2 regions of the Bradyrhizobium sp. Crot121 genome follow, and region 2 is predicted to be linked to the other one. Evidence: riboswitches for the same ligand, from Rfam matches in the RefSeq annotation. Region 2 holds a riboswitch; the other holds the start of a gene.
What was found. Region 2 has a riboswitch for S-adenosylmethionine ahead of metX (homoserine O-acetyltransferase MetX). Riboswitches for the same ligand answer to the same signal wherever they lie in the genome.

Region 1: another riboswitch for S-adenosylmethionine. It lies ahead of AC5ZGW_RS08515 (O-succinylhomoserine sulfhydrylase); the one in region 2 lies ahead of metX (homoserine O-acetyltransferase MetX).

What each region holds. Positions count from the first base shown of each region.
Region 1 is NZ_JCAMOR010000006.1:37,370-47,829, forward strand. Features, by position in the region: gene AC5ZGW_RS08475 (PQQ-dependent sugar dehydrogenase) at 1-1,249, shown strand, start outside; gene AC5ZGW_RS08480 (hypothetical protein) at 1,501-1,734, shown strand; gene AC5ZGW_RS08485 (TetR/AcrR family transcriptional regulator) at 1,775-2,386, opposite strand; gene AC5ZGW_RS08490 (SDR family NAD(P)-dependent oxidoreductase) at 2,488-3,228, shown strand; gene AC5ZGW_RS08495 (hypothetical protein) at 3,351-3,656, shown strand; gene AC5ZGW_RS08500 (hypothetical protein) at 3,916-4,239, shown strand; gene AC5ZGW_RS08505 (adenylate/guanylate cyclase domain-containing protein) at 4,327-5,739, opposite strand; gene AC5ZGW_RS08510 (2'-deoxycytidine 5'-triphosphate deaminase) at 6,309-7,367, opposite strand; SAM riboswitch at 7,524-7,603, shown strand; gene AC5ZGW_RS08515 (O-succinylhomoserine sulfhydrylase) at 7,675-8,859, shown strand; gene AC5ZGW_RS08520 (SGNH/GDSL hydrolase family protein) at 8,925-9,941, opposite strand; gene AC5ZGW_RS08525 (SGNH/GDSL hydrolase family protein) at 9,957-10,460, opposite strand, start outside.
Region 2 is NZ_JCAMOR010000009.1:87,908-98,367, reverse strand. Features, by position in the region: gene AC5ZGW_RS11490 (lysophospholipid acyltransferase family protein) at 1-506, shown strand, start outside; gene AC5ZGW_RS11485 (gamma-glutamylcyclotransferase) at 719-1,315, opposite strand; gene AC5ZGW_RS11480 (DUF2125 domain-containing protein) at 1,423-2,610, shown strand; gene AC5ZGW_RS11475 (prephenate/arogenate dehydrogenase family protein) at 2,751-3,686, opposite strand; gene hisC (histidinol-phosphate transaminase) at 3,683-4,780, opposite strand; gene AC5ZGW_RS11465 (chorismate mutase) at 4,791-5,639, opposite strand; SAM riboswitch at 5,947-6,026, shown strand; gene metX (homoserine O-acetyltransferase MetX) at 6,109-7,311, shown strand; gene metW (methionine biosynthesis protein MetW) at 7,315-7,983, shown strand; gene AC5ZGW_RS11450 (alpha/beta fold hydrolase) at 8,260-9,120, opposite strand; gene AC5ZGW_RS11445 (TIGR02594 family protein) at 9,377-10,024, shown strand; gene AC5ZGW_RS11440 (lipopolysaccharide biosynthesis protein) at 10,431-10,460, opposite strand, start outside.

The DNA of each region.
Region 1 (10,460 bases), on a different contig from region 2:
CGCACAGAGCTACGGGGCCGCGCCGGCGCTGCCGCCGCCCGAACATTCGCTGATCCCGACCGTCGATATCGCCACGCCGAATCCGTGGCCCGCCGGCACCAAGCCGATGGCCGCCAACGGAATGGCCGTCAACGCCTTCGCGACCGGGCTCGATCATCCGCGCACGGTCTACGTATTGCCGAATGGCGATGTGCTGGTGGCCGAAAGCAACGCACCGCCGAAGCCGGACGACGGCAAGGGCATCAAGGGCTTCATCTACAAGCAGGCGCAGAAATGGGCCGGGGCCGGCGTGCCGAGCGCCAACCGCATCACGCTCCTGCGCGACGCCGACGGGGACGGTGTCGCCGAAACCCGCAGCATTTTCCTGAAAGACCTGAATTCGCCCTTCGGCATGCTGCTGGTCGGCAATGATTTCTATGTCGCCGACTCCGATGCGATCATGCGCTTCCCGTATCACGAGGGAGATACCAAGATAGACGCGGCCGGCGTGAAGCTCACCGAGCTCCCCGCTGGCACCATCAATCATCACTGGACCAAGGACCTGACCGCGAGCCCCGACGGCAGCAAGCTCTATGCGACCGTCGGCTCCAACAGCAATGTCGGCGAGAACGGCGTGGAGGCCGAGGCCAATCGCGCCGCCGTGCTCGAAGTCGATCGCCAGAGCGGCGAGTGGCGTGTGTTCGCCTCCGGTCTGCGCAACCCGAACGGCCCATCATGGAATCCGCAGACCGGCGAGCTCTGGGTCACCGTCAACGAGCGCGACGAGCTCGGTAACGATCTGGTGCCCGATTACATGACCTCGGTGAAGGATGGCGGCTTCTACGGCTGGCCCTACAGCTATTTCGGCCAGCATGTCGACAGCCGCGTCGATCCGCAGCGGCCGGACCTGGTCGCAAAGGCGATCGTGCCGGACTATGCGCTCGGCGCGCATACCGCCTCGCTCGGGCTCACATTTAACACTGGGAATCTTTTTCCGCAGGACATGGCCGGCGGCGCCTTCATCGGCCAGCACGGCTCGTGGAATCGCAAGCCGCGTTCCGGCTATAAGGTGATCTTCGTGCCATTCGCGAATGGCAAGCCCGCAGGGCCGCCGCGGGATATCCTGACCGGCTTCCTCAACGACAAGGGCGAGGCCCAGGGCCGTCCCGTCGGCGTCCGCATTGCCAAGGACGGCGCGCTCCTCGTCGCCGACGACATCGGCAACACGGTCTGGCGCGTGACGCCGGCGACGCATTCGGCGGCGAAATAGCGATCGGATCGATCAGAGCTTCGGTTCTGATTGAATCAGAACCGAAGCTCTGGATTCCTGTTTTGACGCGTTTTCTTCACGCGAACCGGTGTCCACTTCGCTCGAAAACGCTCTGGCCAAGGTTCCTACTGTGGCTTTGCTGCACGCGAACGCAAACATTGCCCGCGGCCGTCGCATCCTCGCCCAAATGGCTTCTCGGTCTCGCCACGAATTCGGTTCACGAAGCATCGACCATACTTGGGGAGATGGTTATGCGGGCGACCAGACTATCTGCGCCGGTGGTGTCCACCGACGCCACGGCAGAGATCGCGCGGCTCCAGAATGAGCTGACCGGCTTCAATGACCGTATCACCGAACTCGAAAGACAACATCCCGAGGCCTCGAAGCTGGAAGCGCTGAGGGCGAGCGCGTTGCTGCTGGCCCGGCAAATCGATGAGCTGCGCTGTTCGAGCTCGACCGACCTGACCGAGCTGCTCGCAAAGTAGGTCGCACCCCGAAAGAACGACGGGGACGATTGCCGGCGAATTAGCCAGGCGCGCTGGTCAAGGGCTTCCATGCGGCGAGCGCCGCGCGCGCAACGCGTTCAAGCTCTCGCCGCGTCGCGCCGTCGCGCGCCTGGATCGACATGCCCTGTTGCACGGTGACGTAGTATCGGGCGATCGCCGCGAGATCGGCGCTTGCCGATATCTCGCCTGATACCACGCCCTCCTGCAGGCGCTGCCGCAGATCCTCGACGTTTTTCGTGCGCATCGCCATCAGCTCGCGCCGCACCGTTTCGGACTGCTCGGTCGCATGCAGCGCCGATAGCACCACCAGGCACCCCGTCGGCCGGTTCCGTCGCGTGAACGCCCTCGCCGTCTGCATGAGATAGCTTTCCACCGCCTCAAAAGCAGTCGGCGCGCGGGCGATGCCATCCCAGATCTCAGGCCCCTCGGTGGCGCTATACAATTGCAGCGCTTGCCGGAACAGTTCTTCCTTGCAGCCGAAGGCCGCATAGAGACTCGGCGAAGCAATCCCCATCGCCGTGGTGAGATCGGTCATCGACGCCCCTTCATAGCCCTTGACCCAAAACACCTCCATGGCGCGCGCGAGCGCCGCATCCTTGTCGAAGCCCCTGGGGCGACCTCGTTCGACCATCCGTCCACCCGATTTCTGTGTTGTTCGATACATAATTAGCTTGACCGCCCGGCGCAACCAACCTATTTCTGTATCGGTCAACACAGAAATGGAGATGGAACATGAGCGCATTGCAGGGAAAGCGGGCGTTGGTGACGGGCGCGAGCCGCGGGATTGGCGCCGCGATCGCAAGGCGGCTCGCCGCCGATGGCGCGAACGTTGCGATCACCTATGAACGTTCGGCCGACAAGGCGCAGGCGGTAGTCGCCGAGATCGAGCGTTTGGGCCGGCGCGGATTTGCGATCAAGGCCGACAGCGCCAATGCCGCTGCGGTCAAGGCGGCCGTGGATCAAGCCGCCGAGGCGCTCGGCGGTCTCGATATCCTCGTCAACAATGCCGGCATCTTCAGGGGCGGACGGATCGACGAACTCAGCCTCGAAGACATCGATGCGACGCTCGCGGTCAACGTCCGCGCTGTGGTGGTCGGATCCCAGGCGGCGGCAGCGCACATGGGCGAAGGCGGCCGCATCATCTCGATCGGCAGCAATCTGGCGACCCAGGTGCCCGGTCCCGGCATGAGCCTATACTCCATGAGCAAATCCGCGCTGATCGCGTGGACAAAAGGCCTGGCGCGCGATCTCGGCGGCCGCGGCATCACGGTCAACATCGTGCATCCGGGCTCGACCGACACCGACATGAATCCCGCCGAAGGCGAGCAGGCGGCCGCCCAGCGGGCCCGGATGGCGATCCCCCGCTACGGCAAGGCAGAGGACGTCGCAGCGCTGGTCGCATTCGTCGCTGGGCCGGAGGGGCGCTCGATCAACGGCACCGAGCTTACCATCGACGGCGGCGCCAACGCGTAGGCGGCCACCCCGCATCGCCAGCGGGTGACTGCAACGGGCCCTGATCGTATTTGCAAGGGCACCAATTGAGGCAAACGCCGCCGGGAGACTGCATTTCGAACCCGGCGGCGGAGTTTTGTGAATTGCCGAACGCTCAGAGCGAGCTGATCGAAAGCTTCATAAAGGCGTCAAGCAACGACGGTATTTTGGTAGCCTCAAAATTGATTTCTTTTGCATATGGATGCTCGATGACCGACGAGAAAGTCGCCCGTCTGCGGGCCCATGACAGCAACATCAGCCGATACCGGCGGCTGCTGGGGACCAATCTTACGGATCTTGAACGTGGGTTTGTCGAAAGGCGGTTGAACGAGGAATGGTCGGCCGTGCAAAGCTTGGCCAATCCTCAAATTTCAAGTTGTCGCTTCGACTGGAGCGGCCCGCCAATGTGATCGCGGCGGACTCTCGCAGGGCTTCGCTTTCGCCAGCCCCGGCGTCCGCCAGTGCTGACGGAGTTCGCCAAATTCCCTGACGGTCGTTTCAAGATAGATTTTGTGCGGCTCTCCGGGCCCAAGGGAGCGCAGGTCGGCAGGCCCCCGTCCGATGCCGTCATAATCTATCGCGCGCATCGACGGGACTTGAGAAACTGCTGCTATAAAAGCATCGCTGCCGCCACGGCCCGGTGGTCCTTATTGTGCCGGAGGGGAGTCCATGAAGCTCATCTATGCTGGCCTACTGTTGGCCGCGGTATTCTGCCAATCTGGCGAGCGCTGCTATGCCCAGCAGGGCTCGTTGGGCCCCACCGATATAGACGGCTTCTATCAGCCTCCAGCGGAAGCCATCCCTTCTCTTCCGCAGCAACGGACGGCCCGCAAGCGGAAGGACGAAACGGCGCAAGGTTCGGCGTCAAAATCCACGAACTGGGAGGAAGAAGCAGCGCGCCAGCGGGCTGATGACGATCAGCTCAGGCGCAAACTGAATATCTGCCAGAACTGTGTTTCGCCGAACCAGAAAGGCAAGCCGGCAGGCTTTTAATCTGTGAAGCCCGTCCGACGTCGGTCCCCGGCCGCAACGGAAAGGGCCATGTCGCCGCTGGCGGCCAACCGGGCTAAAGTGCTCTGGTCAGCTTATCGCGAAGATGGGCATGCGCTCGCCGACACCGCGGAGCGTCATCACCTGAGGTTGGGGATCCACCCCGCGCGACGAAATGAGTCGGGCCGATTCCGGATCCTGCACCACCGCCTGGGTGGCGAAGATGCTGTCGCCTGTGGCCAAAGCCTGCACCCGCGATGCGATGTTCACCGTCTGGCCGAAGTAATCCTGCCGGTCGTTCAGGTTCACGGCAAGGCAGGGCCCCTCGTGAATCCCGATCTTCAGGATCAGTTCCTCCGCGCCCCGCCGGACATTCAGCGCTCGCATCGAATCGCGCATCTTGAGGGCGGCGGAGACGGCGCGGTGCGGCACCGGGAAGGTCGCCATTACGGCGTCACCGATGGTCTTGACCACGGCGCCGGATTCAGACGCCACGATTTCGTTCAGGATCTGGAAGTGCGAGCGCACCAGATCATAGGCGACGAGATCGCCGACCCGATCGTACAGGTCGGTCGACCCCTTCAGGTCCGTGAACAGGAAGGTCAGGCTCATGATCTTGAGCCGCTGTTCGACGTCGAGGGTCTCCGTCCGATAGAGGTCGCGGAATGTCTGGTTCGTCAGCAATCGCTTGGCGGTAAGGAAGGGGCGCCGGCCGCCGATCAGCCGCTCCAGCTCCGGGCCCGTCACATAGACGCCGACCAGAATCCGGCGCTCCGTTCGGTTATCCAGCAGAAGACGCAATGGACCCGGAGACAGGGTGATGCGGCTGAGGCCGGTAGGGGCGTTCATGAAGATCATCGAGAGCTCGCGGCGTTCCGCCGTCGGTTCGCCTGAGGTCTCGATCAAATGGGCACTATGGGTCACCGGGTCGAAGACGATCACGGGCTGCGCCGGAAGTTGCAGAGCCAGAATCATCCGTTCGCCGGCGTGCAGCTCGATCGTCTCCAACACAGCCTTACTGGCGAGCTCGGCGAACGCGTCCGGCCTGGGGGAGACGACCCCCGTCCCGAAAAAGACCTGCCGGTGATAGTCCCAGAAGCCGAGTTCGTCCGGAGAGTGGGCGGCGATGCGGCGAATCCGTGGGCTGACCGTGAAGCTGACCTCCACCGTTTCGTCCAGCACCGGCTCGCTCGCCACCCCGCAGAAAGCGCAATGGTAGTCCTCCTTCTGCACGCTCCGCAACGTGGCGTTGGCACCGAGGATGCCGCCGCAGCTCGGACATAGAATGTTCCAGGACATCTCGAACAGCCCAAGCCGCGATGCGTGCAGAAGGGCCGCGATGACCTTTTCCTCGTCCAGGCCGCTGCCGGCAGCGAAGGCCACGGCATTGAGCCGGGCGAGTTCCTCGTCACGTCCGTTCTGGACGAGATTATCGACGGCATCGACCACGACCGGGTCGGCCGAGCGGCGCAAGGCGTCGAACAGGGTGTCGCTATCCTGCATGTGCCGAGCATACCTCAAATGTCCGGCGACGACATCCGGCCGCTAGGGTCGAAGTGCGTCGATAGCGTGGGCTATGAGAATACCGACGCTCAATATAATCAGACATGAAATTACTGCATCAAACATGCCTTTAGGGGGTGATCTCGTCCCTGATCAGTCAAAAGGATTCGACCGCAGGGGAACATTTCCGGCACTGTCGATGCGTCGAGGCCACAACCCCGCGTCATGTGAGACCAAGCGAGCGCTACGCGGCCTCGAACACGATCAAAATTGTCGTTTCCCCTTCCGAAGGGTGGCGGCTACGACCGCGGTCGACAGGTTCTGATGGCTGACGGCGCCAAAGGCGCTCACCCGGAGAGCAATAGGTCAGTGCAATGGCAACAAGTCCATTGAAGGCGAGCCAAGCCGCAATGACCCCGAAACAGGTTACAGTGTAGTCCACCGACCACCCATCAAGCCGTCGCCCCCTGAGATAGGCCACAACGTCTTTGTGTCGTTATGGTGGTCACAAGGAATGTAATCTGTGATTCAGGCTAACCGTACCAAATGAGCAACAGGAGATTTCGCGATCACACCCTGAAATGCTTCGAGAGCTTCAGGCCCTGGGCCTGGTAGTTCGAGCCGATGCGCTGGCCGTACATCGCATCAGGCCGGGCCAGCATCTTCTCATAGACCAGGCGGCCGACGATTTGGCCGTGCTCGAGGATGAACGGCACCTCGCGCGAGCGCACTTCCAGCACGGCGCGGGCGCCCTGCCCGCCGGCGCCGGCATAGCCGAAGCCGGGATCGAAGAAGCCGGCATAGTGCACGCGGAATTCACCGACCAAGGGATCGAACGGCACCATCTCGGCGGCGTAGTCCGGCGGTACCTGCACGGCTTCCTTCGAGGCGAGGATATAGAACTCGCCGGGATCGAGGATCAGGCTGCCGTCGGGGCGCGCGCGGATCGGCTCCCAGAAATCATCGACCGGATAACCGCCGCGGCGATCGACATCGACCACGCCGGTATGGCGCTTGGCGCGATAGCCGACGAAGCCGCCGGAATTCTCGCCCGAGAGATCAACCGAAACCGCGACGCCATTGGTGAGATCGGCATCGTCGATATCGACCAGGCGTTCGGCGTCATGTAGCGCATCGAGCTCGTTGGCGCTGAGGATGGCATCGCCGGTGCGGAAGCGCACCTGGGACAGCCGCGAGCCCTCGCGCACCAGGATCGGAAACGTCTTGGGGCTGATCTCGGCATAGAGCGGGCCGTGATAGCCGGCCCCGATCATGTCGAAACGGCGCGTGCCGTCGGCGATCACGCGGGTGAAGACATCGAGCCGCCCGGTCGAACTCTTCGGGTTCGCAGCTGCGACGATCTCCGGGGGCAGCGCGAGGCTCTCGAGCAGCGGCACGATGTAGACGCAATTGGTCTCCAGCACCGCGTCGTCGGCGAGATCGATCTCGTGCAACTTGAGCTCGTCGATGCGCTCGGCAACGGTGGCGTCGGGACCGGGCAGAAAGCTCGCGCGCACGCGATAGGCGATGTCGCCGAGGCGAAGATCGAGGCTCGCGGGCTGGATCTGGCTCTCCACAAAGGGATAGACCGGCAGGATCAGGCCCGCGTCCGCCATCGCCGCGATCATGCGGTCGGGCAGGATCCCATTGGCATCGTCTTGCAGTACGAACGACACAGACGCGGTCCCTCAAGACGGCTTAGAGCCATAAAAGGCCCAAAAAATGGATTTTATCGGTTAGCCGATGCCCGCCTTGACGGAAAGGGCGGGAACGAATATCAGCATGACTTATCCCGTGGTGATTTGAGCCGGCCGGCTTGCAGCCACGTTAAATAAGTCGCTAAACAGGCCGGGGACCTCAGCGATCCCGGCCCTTCAGGCCGGTTTTTTTGTGACCATTTTCCCAAGGACGAAAATGGTCACGTTGGAGGTCCTAATGTCTGCAGCTACACGCTACCGCCCCGAAACCCGGCTGGTTCATTCCGGAACGCTACGCTCACAATTTGGCGAGACGTCCGAAGCAATATTCCTGACCCAAGGGTTCGTCTACGCCACGGCCGAGGAATGCGAGGCGCGATTCAAGGGCGAGGATCCCGGCTTCCTCTATTCGCGTTTCTCCAACCCCGACGTCTCGATGTTCGAGCGCCGCATGATCGAGCTCGAGGGCGCGGAAGCTGCGCGCGCGACCGCGACCGGCATGGCGGCGGTGACGACTGCGATCCTCGCGCCGCTGAAGGCCGGCGATCACGTGGTGGCCTCAAAAGCGATGTTCGGCTCATGCCGCTACGTCGTGGAGGAACTCTTGCCGCGCTACGGCATCCAGTCGACGCTGGTCGACGGGCTCGACCTCGACCAGTGGAAAAAGGCGATCCGGCCGAACACCAAGACCTGCTTCCTCGAGAGCCCGACCAATCCGACGCTCGACGTGCTCGACATCGGCGCGATTGCCGAGATCGCGCATCAGGGCGGCGCACGGCTGATCGTCGACAATGTGTTCGCCACTCCGATCTGGCAGAGCCCGCTGTCGCTCGGCGCCGACGTCGTGGTCTATTCCGCGACCAAGCATATCGACGGCCAGGGACGGTGCCTCGGCGGCATCATCCTCTCCTCCGAGGCGTTCATCACCGAGCATATCCATAACTTCCTGCGCCAGACCGGGCCGTCGATGTCGCCGTTCAATGCGTGGATACTGCTGAAGGGGCTGGAGACCTTGGCGGTGCGCGTCCGGGCGCAGACCGAGACGGCCGCGAAGATCGCGGATGCGCTCGCAAGCCATCCGAAGATCACGCGGCTGATCTATCCCGGCCGCGCCGATCATCCGCAGGCGGCGACCGTGAAGAAGCAGATGCGTTCCGGATCGACCCTGATCGGGTTCGAGGTGAAGGGCGGCAAGGCCGGCGCATTCCGCTGCCTCAACGGGCTCAAGATCTCGCGCATCTCCAACAATCTCGGCGATGCCAAGAGCCTCGTCACCCACCCCGCCACCACGACGCATCAGCGCCTGGGGCCGGACGCGCGCGCCGAGCTCGGCATCAGCGAAGGTTTTATTCGTTTCTCCGCCGGCCTCGAGCACGCCGACGATTTGATCGAGGATTTTGCCCAGGCGCTGGAGGCGGTGTGATTCAGGCGAATGGCGCGTGGCGAGTAGGGTCAGCCCTATTCGCCACTCTCCATTCGCTTTCAGCCTTACATCGGCCGATACGTCCGCACATCCGCCGGCACGTTGACGCCGAGCTTGATCTGACCGACCGACTTGATGATGTCGTCGCCGAGCAACTGGGCGAAACAGGCATAGCCCCAATCGTTCATGTGCAGGCCGTCGGCGATCACGAAGCTGTCGATCGGGATCGACTGTTTCTCGTGCCAGTCGCGCATCACTTCAAAACGCGGGAAGATGCTGACATGGCGGAGCTCGGCGATGTGGTTGAGCAGCCGGATCATCTTGTTGGCGCTAGCGGCGCGCTCGGTGACGCGCGGCGAATATTGGGGATCGACCAGCACGACGTCGGCGCCGGCCGACTGGATGCGCGTCACGCCATCCTCGACCATTTTTTCGGTCTCGCCGGGGTCGAGATTGCGCAGCACGGCATTGGTGCCGACTTGCCAGATCACGAGGTCCGGGTGGGCGTCGATCACCTCGGTCTGCAGCCGCTGCATCATCTCCGGCGCGTCCTCGCCGCCCCGGCCGCGATTGACGACGCGGATGTCGGCGCCGGGATACTGCCGGTGCAGTTGCGCCGCGAGCCGGTTTGGATAGGTGAATTCCGGCGCCGAAGAACCATAGCCCTGGGTCGAGGACGAGCCGAAGGCGATGATGGTGACCGGCTGGCCCGCGGCAAGCTTGCTCGCGACATGGGGCAGCGAGCCCATCGTTTTCGAGACGCCCTTCGGCGGCAGGCAGGGCACGCGACGGAAGATGTCGCTGGCCGACTTCGCGACCTCCTTCACCTTGTCGATCGCCTTTCCGGCGATGCCCTTCTGGGCATCAGCCTCGGCGGCGCCCGCAGTACCGGACGAAATGGCCGGCGTGGATGGTCCCGATTTGTCGGATGGGGGGTGGGATTTCGCGCCGTCAGTAAGCGCGGCATGCTGGTCGCCTTGCGCAACTTGCGCGTGCAGCGGCGAGGTCACGAGCACGGACGCCGTGACGGCGGCGGCCGCCACCAGCCATGTGCTTCGACAAAAAGGGCGGTAGGTCCTCATTAACGCTGGTTCCCTTTAGTTCTGCTGCGCCGGTCCGAGGTGGGCCGCGTCGATCACGAATTTCGACAGCGCACGGCCGAGACAGGCATGCACCCGCTTGGCCAATTCCACGCCGTGGGCGGAGCTGAACAGGTCGAAATCACCAGCATCGTTCCAGTGATGCATGATGGCGAAACGATCAAACAGCGGGACATCATGTTCGTGCGCCGACACCCGCATATTATCTAGGTATGGTGATCCGGAAATCATGCTTTCGGTGCGGGGGCTGTACTGAAGATTGACCAGGACCACGTCGGTTCCCGCCTGTTGCAATGCACCAATTCCCGCATCCAGAGCGCTGCGAAAGTCGTCGGGATCGGTAGCTCGGATGGCATCGACGGTTCCCGTCTGCCAGATCACCAAAGTAGGCCTTTTTGCTTCCACCAGCTTAACGAGGGTGTCGGCTGTATCCCCCGTGGTTTTGGCGCCCTGCAGTTCTACGGACAGGTTAACGGTCGTGCTGGGCAGGCTTTCCTTCAG
Region 2 (10,460 bases):
GCTTCTTCGACCACCCGCTCTACATGCTCAAGCGCGAGCTGACCTGGATCCCGGTGTTCGGCCAGTTCCTGATCAAGGCGGGCATGATCGCGATCGATCGCGGCGGCGGACCGCGCTCGCTGGTGAAGACGCTGCGCCGCGCGGCGGCTGAAGTGAAGCGCGGCCGCCAGCTCGTGATCTTTCCGGAAGGCACGCGGCGGCCGGTCGGCGCGCCGCCGAGCTACAAGACTGGCGTCGCGCAGATCTATGCCGAGAGCGGCGTGCCGTGCCTGCCGGTCGCGCTCAACTCCGGCCTGTTCTGGCCGCGCCGCACCTTCATGCGCTATCCTGGGACGCTGGTGGTCGAATTCCTTGATCCGCTGCCGGCGGGTTTGCGGCGCGACGAGTTCATGACGCGGCTGCGCGAGTCGATCGAGGGCGCCACCGACCGTATCGTCGAGGCCGCGCGCGCCGAGCAGGCGCAATTGTTCGGCGCCGTGCCCGATACCGCGAAGGCGAAGCTGTAGAGCATGATGAGATCAGGTCGAGTTGGCGCCACGTCGGAGGTGCCTTACCTCTCCCCGTCGGGGAGAGGTCGATTTGCGCAGCAAATCGGGTGAGGGGCCGCGGCTCTAACGATGGACCGCGACCCCTCACCCGCGCTTCGCGCGACCTCTCCCTATGGGAGAGGTGGGCAAACGCTGCCACGCCGATTGAAACAAGAGCCATCCCGCTTTAGCTACGTTCCTTCCTGCAGCGGCAGCTCGATGGGATGCGCGTCGTGCAGCATCGTCGCGAGCTTGTGCAACTGCGGATCGCGAAAACCCTGCTTCTCGATCGCGAGCACCGTCGACAACACATAGTCGCGGTTGTTGCCCGAGCGGCCGTGGCCCTGCTGCACGTAGCGGAGCTGGTCGGCCAGCGTCAGCCGGCCGGCGTACTGCACATGGCTGCGGTCTACGACGTAAGTCAGCGCGGCCACCCGTGACCGCGGGTCGTCCTCGAGCCACACCGAGCGGTGCACCTCGCGATAGACGTTGGTGGTCTGCTCGCGGCCGCGCAGATAGGCGATGGTCTCGCTGCGCCGCTTCGCCGCGACGCGGAACGCGATGCCGCGGCAGGCGCCGCCGCGGTCGAGCCCGAGCACCAGCCCCGGCTTTTCCGGCGTGCCGCGATGGTCGAAGGAATACACGCAGAGCGCGCGATGCTCGCCGATCAGCCGCGCCTGCACCTGTTCCTCGAAGTCGAAACCCGGCTTCCACATCAGCGAGCCGTAACCGAATACCCAGAGGTCGCTGTCACCTGATTCGGGCGGCGAGAGGAGTTGCGCGGACATCGGCGCAAGGGCTAGCAAAAGCGCGGGGCGAAGCGAAGCGGTTTCATCGGCCTCCGGCCGGCATTTGCCGCTTACATTTGCCAAAATTGACAGCCAGAGGTCGCCGCATGCCTGATATGACCCCCGCGCCGCACCGGCGCTCGCGTTGGCGTCTCTTTGCCGCCCCCGTCCTCGTCCTGATCCTCGCCGTGGCGTGGAGCGCGTTCTGGTTCTATGCCTCGTCCCAGGTCTGGGTGCAGGCCGATGCCTGGCGCGCGCAGGAGGCGAAGGCGGGCCGGGTCTATGATTGCGGCAAGCGATCGGTCGCGGGTTACCCCTTCCGTCTCGAGATCAGCTGCGAGGACGCCAGCGTGACCTTGATCTCGCAGACGGCCGGCGCGCAAACGCCGTTCACCGCGCGGCTCGGCGAGATCCTGGTGGTGGCGCAGGTCTACGACCCCACACGCGTGATCGCCGAATTCAAGGCGCCGGCGACGCTCGCCGAGCGAGGCGCACAGCCACAGCTCGCCGTCAACTGGCGCTCGGGGCGCGCCAGCGTGGCGGGCCTGCCGGCGGTGCCGCAACGCGGCTCGCTGGTGTTCGACGATCCCGCGATCGACCGCGTCAATGGCTCCGTGCAGACGCCGCTCGGCCGCGCCAGCCACGTCGAGTTGCACGGCCGCCTCGCCGAAGGCTCCTCCCTGGACAATCCGGTGATCGAGACCGCGCTGCAGATCAGCGGCGGCAGCCTGCAGGACGTGCATCCGGTGCTGGCAACGCCGTTCGATGCCGACATCCGTACCAAGATTTCCGGCTTGAAGGACTTCACGCCAAAGCCGTGGCCGGAGCGCTTCCGCGAGATCCAGGCCGCCGGCGGCCATGTCGAGATCGTGCAGTCGCGCATCCAGCAGGGCGAGATGATCGCGATCTCCGCGGGCACCTTGAGCCTCAACGCGAGTGGCCGCATCGAAGGCGAATTGCAGATGACGGTCACCGGCCTCGAGCGCGTGATCCCGGCGCTCGGCATCGAGAAGATGCTGGAGGAGGGCGTGCCGCAATCAACGCTCGACCGCGTCGCGCCCGGCGTGAAGACGCAGGACCTCAACAATCTCTTCGGCGCGCTCGACCGCGCGGTCCCTGGTCTCGGCAAGATGGTGAAGCAGAACGCCAATGTCGGCGTTGCCGCCAGCATCAATTCGCTCGGCAGCGAAGCCATGCTCGAAGGCAAGAAGGCGCGCAGCTTCCCGCTGCGCTTCGTCGACGGCGCAGTGCTGCTAGGCTCGATCAAGGTCGGACAAATCCCGCCATTGTTCTAGCTCACGTAGCCCGGGTGAAGCGCAGCGCAACCCGGGGTCTGCTCGCGATGCGGATAGACCTGTCCCGGGTTGCGCGGAGCCTGTCATCGGGCGCGCGTTCGCGCGATCCGTTGGCTCCCTCCGGGCTACAAGATCCCGCGCTATTTCTTCTCCAGATTCGCATGCGGCCGGCCGAAGTCCGCCGCAGCCGAATCCTGGCCGATCTCGACGATGCCGCGGCGGATGGCGCGGGTGCGGGTGAAGTGGTCGAACAGCGCTTCGCCGTCGCCGCGGCGGATCGCGCGCGTCAGTTTGGAGAGATCCTCGTTGAAGGTGCCGAGCATCTCCAGCACCGCGTCCTTGTTGCTCAGGAACACGTCGCGCCACATCGTCGGATCGGACGCCGCGATGCGGGTGAAATCGCGGAAGCCGCCGGCGGAGAATTTGATCACTTCCGACGACGTCACCTGCGCCAGCTCGTCGGCGGTGCCGACGATGGTGTAGGCGATCAGATGCGGCAGATGGCTGGTGATCGCGAGCACGAGGTCATGATGATCGGGCGTCATGATCTCGACCTTGGCGCCGAGCGCGGCCCAGAAGTCACGCAGCCTGCCGATCGCGCCCGCCTCAGTGCCCTCGGGCGGCGTCAGGATGCACCAGCGGTTGATGAACAACTCGGCGAAACCGGAATCGGGACCTGAGTGCTCGGTGCCCGCCACCGGATGCGCGGGCACGAAGTGCACACCATCGGGGATATGTGGGCCCATGTCCCTGACGATGGCGCCCTTGACCGAGCCGACATCGGAGACGATGGCGCCCTTCTTCAGGTAAGGCGCGATCTCCGCCGCCACGGGTCCGCAGGCGCCGACGGGAATGCAGAGGATGACGAGATCGGCGTCTTTGACCGCCTCCGCATTGTTCTCCACCACGCGGTCGACGATGCCAAGCTCGGCGACCCGCGCGCGCGTCTTTTCCGAGCGCGCGGTGGTGACGATCTCGCCGACCAGCCCCTGCGCCCGCGCGCCGCGCGCGATCGAGCCGCCGATCAGGCCGAAGCCGATCAGCGCGATGCGTTGAAAGTGCGGCGCGGCGTTCACTTCTGATCCATGAAGTCGCGCAGGCCCTCGACCACGAGGCGGTTGGCCTCCTCGGTGCCGATGGTCATGCGCAGCGCGTGCGGCAGGCCGTAATTGTTCACGGCACGCAGCACCAGTCCGCGCTTGGTGAGGAACGCGTCCGCATCGGCCGAGGTCTTGCCCTTTTCGGTCGGGAAATGGATCAGCACGAAATTGGCGACGCTCGGCGTCACCTTCAGCCCGAGCTTGCGGACCTCGTCCGTCACCCAGCTCCGCCACTTTTCGTTGTGCACCCTGGACATCTCGACATGCGCGGTGTCCTCGACCGCGGCTACCGCCGCGAGCATCGCCGGAGTAGAAACGTTGAAGGGGCCGCGAATCCGGTTCACCGCATCGACGATATGCGCCGGGCCAAACATCCAGCCGACGCGGAGCGCCGCGAGCCCGTGGATCTTGGAGAAGGTGTGGGTCATCACCGTGTTCTCGGTCGTCGCACACAGTTCGAGACCGAGGCCATAGTCGTTGCGCACCACGTAGTCCGAATAGGCGGCGTCGATCACCAGGAGCACGTCCGACGGCAGGCCTGCGCGCAAGCGCTTGACCTCGTCGAACGGCAGATAGGTGCCGGTCGGGTTGTTCGGATTGGCGAGCCAGATCAGCTTGGTCCGCGGCGTGACCGCCTCAAGGATCGCATCGACACTTGCGGTGTAGTCGGTCTCCGGCACGACCACGTTCTTGGCGCCGTTCGCCTTGGTCGCGATCGGATAGACCAGGAAGCCGTGGGTGGTGGAGATCGCCTCCGAGCCCTCGCACAGATAGGTGTGGGCGAGCAGGTTGAGGATTTCGTCCGAACCGGCGCCGCAGATGATGCGGCTCGGGTCGAGGCCATAGGCGCGGCCGATTGCCTCGCGCAGCACCTTTGAGGTGCCTTCCGGATAGTCCTCGAGATGTTCGGCGGCGTGCTTATAGGCCTCGATCGCCTTCGGCGAGGGACCGAAGGGCGTTTCGTTGGCGGAAAGCTTGAACACCTTGCGCCCCGGTTCCGCCACCGGGCTCTTGCCGGGGGTGTAGGGCGCAATATCGAGGATGCCGGTATTCGGCACGGGGCGGGACATCTCTAACTCTCTAGCTCCGGATTGTAGGGGCGGGGGGCACCGTATAGCGCGTTGCGTGGCTGCCGACGAGGGCCGATGAGCGCACCGAGGCCCCGGCGCGGATCAGGGCCATTTTGATCTCCTCGAAGCCGCGGCCGGCGACCGATACCAAAAGCGCCGCGCCGTCGAAGGCCGTATCCGGCACCGCGACGATCTCGGCGAGCGGGGCCAGCGCGCGGGCGATCTCGGCGTTCCAGCCGGAAACGCGCACGCTCCACATCTCGACTTCGGTCACCATCGCATCGTCAGCGACGCGCGAGATCACGAACACGGGCAGCGCCGCGGGATGATCGGCGCGCTCCAGGAACGGCAATCGCGCGATGATCTTCGGCGCGCCCTCGGCCTCGAGGTCGATCCACCATGGCGTGCGGCTGGAAATGGCCGACACCAGCGCGAGGTCGCCCTTCGATTTCGCCACCGCTTCGACCGCCGCCTGCGCGCTGAAATGCGAGACGTAGGGCACCACGAAGCCGAAATGGAAGCGTGCCGAATCCCGCATCATGGATTCGCCGACCGAGACATCGGCATGCACCGAGAACGGCGCCTGCACATAGGTGAACGTCGAGATGATGACGCGCCAGATGCTCTCGATGGTGTCGAGCGGCAGGATGCCACGATGGCGCTCGACCAGGCTGCGCATCATGGAGGCCTCGCGCGCCGGCCGGAATGCGGAGCCGACTTCCTGGGTCTGCTTCACCCTGATCAGGCGGTCGATGATGTCGCCACGCGCCATCAAGAGGCGGTGAACCTGCTCGTCGATCGCGTCGATCTCTTTGCGCAGCTCGGCCAGCGAAGGCGGCGCCGGAGGCGGTTTTGACATGCTAGGGCCCGTCGTTTCTCTTCAATCAGCAAGCAGACTCTTCACCTCTCCCCGCCTACGGGGAGAGGTCGAAATTCAAGCGCAGCTTGAATTTCGGGTGAGGGGGAGCCTCCGCGAATCCGTCTGGTACCGTGTTCGCGGAGAGAGCCCCTCACCCCAACCCTCTCCGCGCAAGGGCGGGGAGAGGGAGAAAGTGCGAGCCCCCGTTCTGTCCCATGGGGCCAGATGGCGCAAGCTCGGCCTAAAGGTCACGGTTAGGTTAACGGCCCCACTTGCCTTGACGCAGGCCGGGTAAGGGACTACTTTCCCAGCACTCCGTGGTCATTTGAGCCGGCCGGCTTGCAGCCACGTTAAAGAATTCGCTAAACAGGCCGGGGACAGATCGATCCCGGCCGGACCTTTGTTCAGGCCGGGTTTTTCATGGCCTGATTTCTGTCCGGGACCTCCGCGTCGGAGGAAGGCGCCACAAATGACCAAGGTGCAGTCGATCAAGAGTCCGTCGATTCAGGGTGAGGATCGCGCCCATGAGGCCGATCATCCGTCCTCGCCGGTGGCGAAGTTCGGCATGGATCAGCCGTTGAAGCTCGACTGCGGCATTGACCTTGCGCCATTCCAGATCGCCTATCAGACCTATGGCGAGCTCAATGCCGAGCGCTCCAACGCCATTCTGGTCTGCCACGCCCTGACCGGCGACCAGCATGTCAACAATTTGCATCCGGTGACCGGCAAGCCTGGCTGGTGGGAGACCATGGTCGGCCCCGGCCGGCCGCTCGACACCTCCAGATACTTCATCATCTGCTCCAACGTGCTTGGCGGCTGCATGGGTTCGACTGGCCCTGCCTCGCTGAACCCTGCGACCGGCAAGGTATGGGGCCTGGATTTTCCGATCATCACCATCCCTGACATGGTGCGTGCGCAGGCGATGCTGATCGACCAACTCGGCATCGAGACGCTGTTCGCGGTGGTCGGCGGCTCCATGGGCGGCATGCAGGCGGTGCAATGGGCGGCGGCCTATCCGGAGCGCGTGTTCTCGACGCTCGCGATCGCCTGCTCGACGCGGCATTCGGCGCAGAACATCGCCTTTCATGAGCTCGGCCGGCAGGCCGTGATGGCCGATCCGGATTGGCGTGGCGGAAGCTATGTCGACCAGGGCACGCATCCGCATCGCGGGCTCGCGGTCGCGCGGATGGCCGCGCATATCACCTATCTCTCTGACGCGGCGCTGCATCGCAAGTTCGGGCGGCGGATGCAGGATCGCGAGTTGCCGACATTCTCCTTCGATGCCGATTTCCAGGTCGAGAGCTATCTGCGCTACCAGGGCTCGTCCTTTGTCGAGCGCTTCGATGCCAACAGCTATCTCTATCTGACGCGCGCGATGGACTATTTCGACATCGCCGCCGACCACAATGGTGTGCTGGCGCAGGCGTTCCGCGGCGTCGAGACCCGCTTCTGCGTAGTATCGTTCACGAGCGACTGGCTGTTTCCGACTTCGGAGGCGCGGGCGCTGGTGCACGCGCTGAATGCCTCCAGCGCGCGGGTCTCGTTCGCGGAGATCGAGACCGACAAGGGTCACGACGCCTTCCTGCTCGATGTGCCCGAATTCTTCGACATCTCGCGCGCCTTCCTGCACTCGGCGGGTAAGTCGCGTGGCCTTGGCGATGCGGGGGCTTAAGTGATGGCGCTTCAGGAGCAAACTCTGCCGCTGCCCGGCTTGGCGCCGCAGGCGAGCACGAGCCTTCGTCCGGACCATCTTCTCGTCGCCGAAATGGTTGAGCCCGGGTCGCGCGTGCTCGACGTCGGCTGCGGTGACGGCGATCTGTTGCAGCTTCTGGAGAGTCGCGGCATCGATGGCCGCGGCATCGAGCTGTCGCGCGAAGGCGTCAACCACTGCGTCGCCAAGGGACTCGCGGTGGTGCAGGGCGACGCCGACACCGACCTCGGCAACTATCCCGACGATGCGTTCGACTACGTAATCCTGTCGCAGACGCTGCAGGCGACGCGGCAGCCGAAGGCTGTGCTGGAAAATCTCCTGCGCATCGGCCACCGCGCCATCGTCTCGTTCCCGAATTTCGGTTTCTGGAAGATGCGGCTGCAGCTTTTGATCGGCGGGCACATGCCGCGCACCGAAAATCTGCCGGCCACCTGGTACGACACCCCCAACATTCATTTCTGCACCATCAAGGATTTCGTGCAGCTCTGCGACGAGATCCACGTCAAGATGGAGCGCGCCGTCGCGCTCGACCTCTACGGCCGCCCGGTGCCGCTGAACCTGCCGTGGTGGGTCTGGAACATGTTCGGCGAGCAGGGTGTGTTCCTGCTGAGCAGGGGCGGGAAGGGACGCTGAGTACTCTCCCCGTCATTCCGGAAGACCTCTCCTCCGTCATTCCGGGGCGATGCGAAGCATCGAGCCCGGAATCCATTTCCTCCACGAACTCTGCGGCTCGATGCATTCCGGGCTCACGCTTCGCGTGCCCCGGAATGACAGGCTAAACTGTTGCCGCGAGCACCTCCCCTCGTCATTCCGGGATGCGCCGAAGGCGCAGGCCCGGAATCCATTGCGCCGCAAAACACGTAGATGAATGGATTCCGGGTTCACGCTTCGCGTGCCCCGGAATGACGGTTACACCATCGACCTGGGATCGCGCGGCAGCCACCTTCCCGCTTCCACCAACGCAATAAACCGCTCGACCATCTCGTTGAACAGCGCGGGTTCCTCGAGATTGAGCACGTGTCCCGATTTCGGGAAGAACGTCAGCCCCGCCGCGGGCAAATGCTTCTTCAAAAACAGGCTCGGCTCGACGCAATTGTCGTCCTCGTCGCCGCAGATGATCAGCGCCGGCGTCGGCACGCGTCCAATCGCTTCCGCCATGGTGTAGATCGAGGGCCGGCCGCCTTGAAAGCTGCGCATGGTGTTGGCCGAGCCCTTGGCATCGTGGCGCGCGAGCGCGGCATAGAAGTCGGCATGGCCGCGCGGATCCTTGACCAGGAACGGAATCCGGCCCGGCGCCTCGCGCGTCACCTTGGCGACCGCTTCCGATCCAATCGTCTCATACTGCTCGGCATTGGCCCGGCATTGCGCACGGAAGGCGTCGAGGTGTTCGAGACTTGAGCCGGAGCCGACGCCTGCGAGCGTCATCGACATCACGCGCTCGGGCGCATTCAGCGCAACCTGCAGCGACGAATAGGAGCCCATCGACAGCCCGACGAAATGCGCGCGGGCGATGCCGAGATGATCGAGCACCGCGAGCGCATCGGTGTAGAAATGCTTGTAGCTGTAGACCTCGGCCGATGGCGGGACGTCGGAGGGCGTGTAGCCGCGCGCGGAATAGGCGATGCAGCGGTGGCCGCGCGAGAAATAACGCATCTGCGGCTCCCAATTGGTGTGATCGGCCGCGAACTCGTGCAGGAAGATGATCGGCGTTCCGCTCCCAACCTCTTCGAAATAGAGGCGGACATTATCCTTGGCGACGGCATAGGGCATTTTAACCTTTTCCTTCTTGTGAGCCTGCGCGGCAAGATTGCAATTAACCTTCACGGCTGCAATGCGGCGGCATCGTTTCTTTTTCGCCGCCAAATGTTCGCGAAATCGTCCCGCAATTTTTCGCCGCAGCGCGGCACGACATCTTTGTCTTGCCACATTGAGCGGCACAAAACGCGCTGCGGCTGTCATCCAGATGTCATCCACAGACGGGCGCACCTGGAAAACGGGGGTGTAACAGAAGGAAAAAATGGGAAGTATGGTTCAGTTGCGTGCGTTCCGCCGGTTGCTTCGAGTTCTGGCGCTGGCGTTGTGTTCGACGGTTATCGTCGCTTCTATTTCTCCCGCTTCGGCACGGCCTCATCACGGCGCAGGGCGCCACGCCAGGGCCTATCATGCCGGTCATCATGCCAAGCATCACCATGCCCGCGCTCACCACTGGCGCAGGGTCCGCGTCTCGCGCTTTGAGCGCGGCGTCGCACAGATGCAGGCGCAAGGCCTTGCCGACAGCAATGCGAGTCTGTCGCCGGAGCCTCAGCAGGCGGCAAGCTTCGGTTCGTCGAACATCGTCGATGAAGCCCGCCGTCACCTCGGCGGCAACCCGACCAGCCGCGGCAGCCTGTGGTGCGCGCGCTTCATGAACATGGTGCTGCAGCATTCGGGTTATCGCGGCACCGGCTCCGACATGGCGAGTTCGTTCGCCCGTTACGGGCAGCGAGTCTCCGGCCCGCAGGTCGGTGCCATCGCCGTGATGTCGCGGGGACGCCGCGGCGGCCATGTCGGCATCATCACCGGCATCGATGCCAAGGGAAATCCGATCATGATCTCCGGCAACAACGGCAACCGCGTCCGCGAAGCCCCGGTCTCCCGCGGCCGCATCTACGCCTACGTGATGCCGACGAATTAGCCGCTACACTCTCCACCGTCAGCCCGGGCTCGATGCTTCGCATCGCCCCGGAATGACAGCCTTCGTCATTGCGAGCCAACGGGTCGCCCGAACGCGCGCCCGATGACAGGCTCCGCGAAGCAATCCATGCCTCCACTTGCGGCGCTACGGATTGCTTCGCTTCGCTCCACTTCGCGGTCGGTCGCAAAGTCGTCGGCATCGATCGAGGCTATGGCGTCGTCGATCGCGCACAGTTTGCCGCAAGTGACGACATAGGCGTCGCCTCGCAGTTCACTCTCGATTTGCTCCGCAACGGCGCAGCAAGCTCATCTTGCGAGCCTCGGCCAAGCCTGAACGCGTTCCAGAAGATCTTTCAGGTCTGCTGCGGTCACGCTGCGATTACATGTGGCGCGGCCCGGGATTGCTATCAGCCGGAACCGATCTTCCCGAACGCCAG